Linked DNA regions of Dinghuibacter silviterrae. The protein of the gene in region 2 interacts with the protein of the main gene of each other region in a pairwise test. Links are inferred from orthologs where the notes say so. Each region holds a gene or a part of one and is shown on either strand. Other genes may lie near its edges.

Region 1 (3,196 bases), 1.0 Mb from region 2 along the record:
GGGCGGGCAGTACGATGATCCCCGCCGCGATGACCTGTGACCGGAACTGGTCGAAATGGGTCTCGATCCGTGATATGTATTTGGCAAGCGCCAGGAGGGTAAAAATCTTACAGAACTCCGCGGGTTGGAGGTTGAACCCGCCCCCCAGGGCGATCCAGGAGTGTGATCCATTGACGCTGCGCCCCAGGCCGGGTACAAACGTGGCGAACAACAGTACGATCCCAAAGGCGTACAGCAGGTTGGCCATGGTCGTGAATATCTTGGAATCGGTCAGCAGGATGATCACCCCCAGGATGCTATAGATGCCGAGGTAAAACAATTGCTTGGAGTATTCTTTTTTCAACCCCAAAAGGTTCTGGACGATGTTATCCCCTTCCCGGTATTCCACGGCAAAGATGGACAGGACGCCGATCAGGGCGATCAGAAAGAACAGCCAGATGGTAAGGCTGTCGACGCCCTTGGCGATGCTGGGGTTTTTGGCGTTCGTATTCATCGGCCGGTACGGGGTTTATTCTTTTTCTCCTCGTTTAAAAGGGCCACCGGGGTGGTATCCTTGCGCCGGGTGGTATCGTGCCTGGCCGGCGCTTTCGCCGGGGCGGCGGCGGGCGCCGCCGGTTGTGGTACCTCATCCGACGCAGACGGCAGGCTGTCTTCTTCTTCCTTCTTCTGCGCGGCCCGGAGCGCCCTCAGTTTTGCCAGCGAGTCCCTTGCTTCGTAGATGCGCGGAGGAATGAGGTTGGTGCTGATCAACCGGTCCATCATCGCTTTGCGGTTATCGGCGATGCTGTCCTTGAGGTATTTTTCGATCATCAAACCGGCGATAGGGGCGGCGGAGTTGCCCCCCATACCGGAGTTCTCGCAAATGACCACGATGGCGATCCTGGGGTTGTCCTTCGGCGCAAAGGCGGCAAAGAGCGCGTGGTCTTTTTGTTGCACCCCCTTATAGGAGTTCTGGGCCGTACCCGTCTTTCCACAAACAATGATGCCGGGGACCTGCGCCTGTTGACCCGTACCTTCTTCCACCACGCCCTGCATCCCATCCTTGACTTTCTCAAAGATGTCGTCGGGGATATGCGTAGTGACGTGTTTTACGCGGTATTTGTCGAGCACGGTATCGCCCTCGGAAATGCTGTCTACGATATGGGGTGTATAATAGTATCCCTTGTTGCCGATCAGACACATGCTGTTGGCTATTTGCATGGGTGTTTCGGTGGTTTCGCCCTGCCCGATACCCAGGGACACCAGGGTGCAGGAATTCCAGCGACGGCGGCCAAAGACCTTGTTGAAATGCGACGTGTCCGGGATATTACCGGTGTTTTCACCGGGAAGGTCGATGCCCAGCCGGTGACCCAGTCCAAAGGAGTTCATATATCCTTTCCAGCCCATCAACCCATTTTCGACGTCCCCGTGCTGGTCGACGATCATCCGGAAAACGGTGAAGAAAAAGGTATTGCAGGAATGGGTGATGGCCAGGGTCAGGTTTCGGCCGTGACCGGGGTTTTTCTCCAGGCATTTACGGGGTGTCCCACAGCCATAGTACCAGCCGAGACAGTCCACCCCGAAGGAAGGCGTGATCACGTTGTTGTCGAGCGCCACCAGTGCATCCAGGGGTTTAAAGGTGGACCCGGGAGGATAGGTCGCCTGGATCGCCCGGTTATACATCGGCAGGGCGGGATCCTGATACATCTCGGAAAAATGCTTATTCCGGTCGGGACCGGTCAGGTCGTTGGGGTCAAAGGTAGGACTGCTGACGAGGGCGAGGATACCGCCGGTAGTGGGGTCTATGGCAACGATCGAGCCCACCTTGTTCGTCATCAGCTTCTCTCCAAATTGTTGCAGGTCTACGTCGATGGAGGTGTAGAGGTTTTTCCCGGCAATGGCGGGCGTGTCGAAGGCGCCCCCTGCATAAGAACCCTGGGGACGGTTGAGGTTGTCCTTGACGAGAAAGCGGATCCCGCGTTGCCCCATGAGTTCCTTCTCATAGGCGTTCTCCAGACCCGACCGGCCGGCATAGTCGCCCGGCTGATACCCCAGCTCCGCGTGCCGGCGAATAAAGGCAGAATCTACCTCGCCTACGTAACCCAACAGGGCGCCGGCGGTATGATACGGATACGTCCGCACAGGGCGTTCCTGGAGGTTGAAGGCGGGCTGGAATTTAAAAAGGCTTTCGCTGATGCGGGCGTATTTCTCCGGAGACAACAGGGATTCGAAAACAGAGGAACGGCTGCGGCCGTTTTTGACAATGGCGTTTACAATCCGGCTCCGGAATTCAGCGGTGTCGATCCCCAGGATGGCGCAAAGCGAGGCGGTGTCCACTCCTTTGACCTGGGCGGGCGTCACCGTCAGGTCGTACATGATCGTATTGTCCAGGATGGCTCTCCCTTTTTTGTCAAAGATGATCCCCCGGTTGGGATACACCACCTGTCTCAGGAGTGCATTGTCCTGAGCCAGTTTCTGATATTTTCCGGAAATCACCTGAAGCGTAAATAGCCGGGCTATGATTACGAAAAAAACAGCGGTAAATATGAAGCGGACTACCGTCTGACGCGACTGGTTAAACACCGACATTACAAGGGGGATTGGATTTTAATTACACCATAAAATTACGGATACCGTTTATGTGTTTGTAATAAACTTTTGTTTGCGGGGGAAAAGTAATTCCAGGATAATGACGAGGACCATGCTGACCACGGTGGAGGCCAGGGTTTTACCGATGAAATAAACAATGCCCCCGAACTGAAGGGCTTCGAGCAGGAATACACAGAAATGGTGCAACAACGTCAGGATCAATACATAAGTAAGGTAAGGCGCCAACCCGAGGCTTTTCACGGAGGGCTCCCGGTAGTTCATTTCCGCCCCTTGCTGCGGTACCAGGATGTTGATGAGAAAGGGCCTGAAATAGGCGATCAGCACACAGGGGGCGGCGTGGAGCCCCGGGGTCTTGGTAAAGTAGTCCAGGGTCAGGCCGCAGGCAAAACCGGCAATCATCAGTACGAACCGGCCCGTGGCAAAGGGCAGCCAAAGAATATACAGGTAGTAGATATAAGGTATGATAAAGGAATGCAGCGGGGGGATCTGGTTCAGGACGAACACCTGGGCCAGGACAAAGAGGAGCAGCCTCCCTATATTTTTGAGCAGGTCACTCATTTGATCAGCTTTTTGGTCGCTTCTTCCAGGGCGATTTGCTCCTGGCGCA
Region 2 (3,320 bases):
CTTGCCGACGGTAAAAGTCATCCTTTCGGTGAAAGAAGCGGACTTGCCGGCGGGAACGGTGACACGCAGGACGTCCTTGTCCTGGTGGTAGGTGTAGGCGCCCCAGGTCGGTTTGCCGTTGGGCAGCTTGGTTTCGCTGTTGAAGATGACCGTCCAGTCGCCGTCGGTGGGGATGGTGAACAGGTCGTAGGTGCCGGCGGCCAGGGTCTTGCCTTCGATGGTCACCGGAGCGGAAATGGTGAATACAGTGGCCTCATTGGCACCGGTCCTCCAGACCTGGCCATAAGGCACCAGGCCGCCCCAAAGTGTACGGCCTTTGACGGAGGGCTGGCTGTAGTCGATTTGTACGTGCACACCCCCGTGGATGGTTTCCATGGCCGTGGCGGGGGGGCTGGGGCGTTTGGACTTGTCTTCTGGTGCCTGTGCAGACACGGCGCTCACAACGAAGGTGCCGGCAAGGGCCAGCAGGAGTAGCTTTTTCATAATGGTGTATTGTTTTAATTATTCCTTTTCCTAAAAGGATTTATCCTTTGCCAAAAAGTTTTTTTTTGATCGGCGGGTGGGGACGTGTCTTTTTTCGTCTTGCCCTGGCGCTCGGCTTCCCGGAGGACGCGTTGTTCCTCGGGGTCGGGGTGGGATTCGGGCGCTACGTACTCGCTCTTGCCGGGAGCGACGGTATTGTAGTCACCGGCTTTGCCGTTGCTGTTTTCTTCGTCGTTGGATTCGTTGCCGTACTGGCTGCCGAAGTTCTGGTAGTCGTATTGGGTATCGTTCTTGAGCGATGCGGGGATGTTGAAGTGTGCATTGGGGTCTATGCCGAGGGTTTTGTCGGCATAGGCTTTTTGGAAAAAGTAGCCCCAGATCGGGAGGGCGATCCGGTTGCCTTCCCCCGTGATCTTCAGGAAGGGATCGTCAAAGCCGACCCAGGCGCCCGCTAAGAGCTGGGGAGTATAGCCGATATACCAAAGGTCTTTGTTGCCGTATTGAGCGCCGGTCTTACCCATGGTCCCTGTTTTACCGGCCATTTCTCCCTGAAGACCCAACACATTGCGGAGGCTGGCGCCCGTACCGAAGTCGACGACGCCTTGCATCATCCGGATCATGGTATACGCGGCTGCTTCGCTGATGACCTGTTTGCGGTCGGGGACAAAGGTCTGCAGTATGTTGCCGTTGCGGTCCTCGATACGCGAGAGGTAGATGGGTTTGACATTGACGCCGTACCCGGGGAACATGGTGTAGGCCCGCATCATTTCGTAGAGCGAAATGTCCCCTGCCCCTAAAGCCAGGGACGCGTAGGGCGGGAGCTTGGATTCGATACCGCATTGCTCGGCGAAGTGGATGATGGGCTGCGGCTGGAACTGGTTCATCAGGTAAACGGCGGGGGGATCGTAGGACCAGGCCAGGCAAACCTCCATCGGGCCGCCCTTGCCGTCGATCTCCTTGCCGCCCATGCTGACGGGGCCCGCGGGGAGCATGGTTTCGGGTGTGTACCCGTTCTCCACCGCGTAGGTATACAATATAGGTTTGAACGTGGACCCCACCTGCCGTTTGGTCTCGATGTTGGCGTGGTCGTACTTAAAGCGTTTAAAACCGGCGCCCCCCACCCAGGCCTTGACCTCGCCGGTGATGGGATCCATGACCATAAAGGAACACTGGATGATCTCCTTGTGGTATTTGATGGAATCGTAAGGGGTCATGACGGTGTCCTTTTCCCGTTTGTCATTCCAGGCAAAGACCTTCATGGGCACCTTTACAAAAAACGTTTTGCGGATGTCGGCTTCGGGTACCCCTGCGGATTCGAGGTTGTTCCAGCGGTCGCTTTGTTTCATGGCGGCCTCGATGATATTCTCATGACCCCTCCAGATGGCGCCGCTCCGGACTTCGGGCTGGGAGAAGTAGAGTTTTTGCAGATAGCTGAGCTGACGGCCCGCGGCTTCCTCAGCCGCCGTTTGCATACGGATGTTGATGGTGGTATAGACCTTCAGACCGTCCCGCAACAGGTCATACGGCTGGCCGTTGGCCTTCAGATGGTGTTTGCACCAATCTTTCAACTCGTCCTCCAGGTAGCTCCGGAAGTAAGGGGCGTACCCGTTGTTTTCATCCATGCGGATGTAGTTCAGCTGGATGGGGGCGCGTTTGGCTTCGGTGGCGGCCATGGGGCTGATGTACCCCGCGGCCGCCATGAGGTTGATCACCGTGTTGCGGCGGTTAAAGGCGGCGATGGGGTTGCGGCGGGGGTTATATAAGGTATTCCCCTTGAGCATGCCGATGAGTACAGCGGCTTCGTCCACGTTCAGCTCCGCGGGCTCCTTCTGGAAAAAGGTCCGGGCGGCGTTCCGGATGCCGTAGATGTTTTCCCCAAAGGACACCGTGTTCAGGTAAAGGGCAAGGATCTCGTTTTTGGTAAAGTTGCGCTCCAGCTTGACGGCGATGATCCATTCCTTGATCTTTTGGGTGCTCCGGACGACAAAGTTGGTGGAGTAATTGGTAAAGAGGTTTTTGGCGAGCTGCTGGGTAATGGTGCTTCCGCCCCCGTCCCTGGCCAGGTGGAGGACGGCGCTCCCTAAACGATAGAAGTCGATCCCGGAGTGTTCGTAAAACCGTTTGTCTTCGGTGGCGATCAGGGCGTTGATGACGTTGGGGGAGATGTCCTTGAACTCCACGTTGGTCCTGTCCTGGACATAGTACTTACCCATGGAGGTACCATCAGCGGCAATGACTTCGCTGGCTAAGGACGCGGAAGGGTTCTCCAGCTCCGACAGGGAAGGCATACGCCCAAAGACACCCAGGTCGGCCAGCAGGATGAACAGAAAAAGCAAAGCCAGACCGATCAAAAAAACGCGCCACAGGAGGCGTACGGGAGTGGACATAGTGGGTTGTATTGTGTTCAAAACTAGGCAATCCGTTGCAAAAAGCATACCCGCTAATGGGTGGCCGGCATATTCTTAAGATAGGAGTTGATAAACGTCTCGTATTCGGTCAGGTTCTTCTTATTCCTCAGTACCATCAAATTATCCTGTGAAATAACGATAAAACGATATTTGTCGGCCGACAGCCACGGCACTATTTCTTTGCCGGCGTTTTTCTGGAGGTCGAACTGATAGGCCAGGGCGTCCACGATGTTTTTGAAGGGACCCAGTTTCAGGATGTTCATGCCGGGTTGGAAGAGGACCGTATCGATCGGAATGTCCTCCTGGTAGTGTACGTCCTGGTTATACCGGGAAAAGGCATTTTTGGCCTCGGAGGCGTACACCCCGGCGACATTCGTCATGACCACGAGGACGTAGTGTGGCGTCGACGGGTCGAACAGGTAGTTGTCG

The links.
Region 1: the proteins of EDB95_RS10115 (region 2) and mrdA interact in binary tests that used the Escherichia coli proteins (3 or more experiments, as listed by UniProt). The link is inferred for Dinghuibacter silviterrae from one-to-one orthologs.

The regions. Positions count from the first base shown.
Region 1 is NZ_SODV01000001.1:1,256,116-1,259,311, reverse strand. Bases 30-2,985 are described here. They hold mrdA (penicillin-binding protein 2), read right to left. Parts: upstream 2,569-2,985; coding sequence 490-2,568; downstream 30-489. Other genes in these bases: EDB95_RS05570 (rod shape-determining protein MreD), read right to left, coding at 2,617-2,985; rodA (rod shape-determining protein RodA), read right to left, coding at 30-493. In the rest of the region: more of rodA, read right to left, coding at 1-29; more of EDB95_RS05570, read right to left, coding at 2,986-3,147; rod shape-determining protein MreC, read right to left, coding at 3,144-3,196. UniProt on the Escherichia coli protein: Catalyzes cross-linking of the peptidoglycan cell wall. Responsible for the determination of the rod shape of the cell. Is probably required for lateral peptidoglycan synthesis and maintenance of the correct diameter during lateral and centripetal growth.
Region 2 is NZ_SODV01000001.1:2,264,566-2,267,885, forward strand. The notes cover bases 185-3,264. They hold EDB95_RS10115 (transglycosylase domain-containing protein), read right to left. Parts: upstream 2,871-3,264; coding sequence 498-2,870; downstream 185-497. Other genes in these bases: EDB95_RS10110 (DUF2911 domain-containing protein), read right to left, coding at 185-483; porW (type IX secretion system periplasmic lipoprotein PorW/SprE), read right to left, coding at 2,924-3,264. Also shown: more of EDB95_RS10110, read right to left, coding at 1-184; more of porW, read right to left, coding at 3,265-3,320. UniProt on the Escherichia coli protein: Cell wall formation. Synthesis of cross-linked peptidoglycan from the lipid intermediates.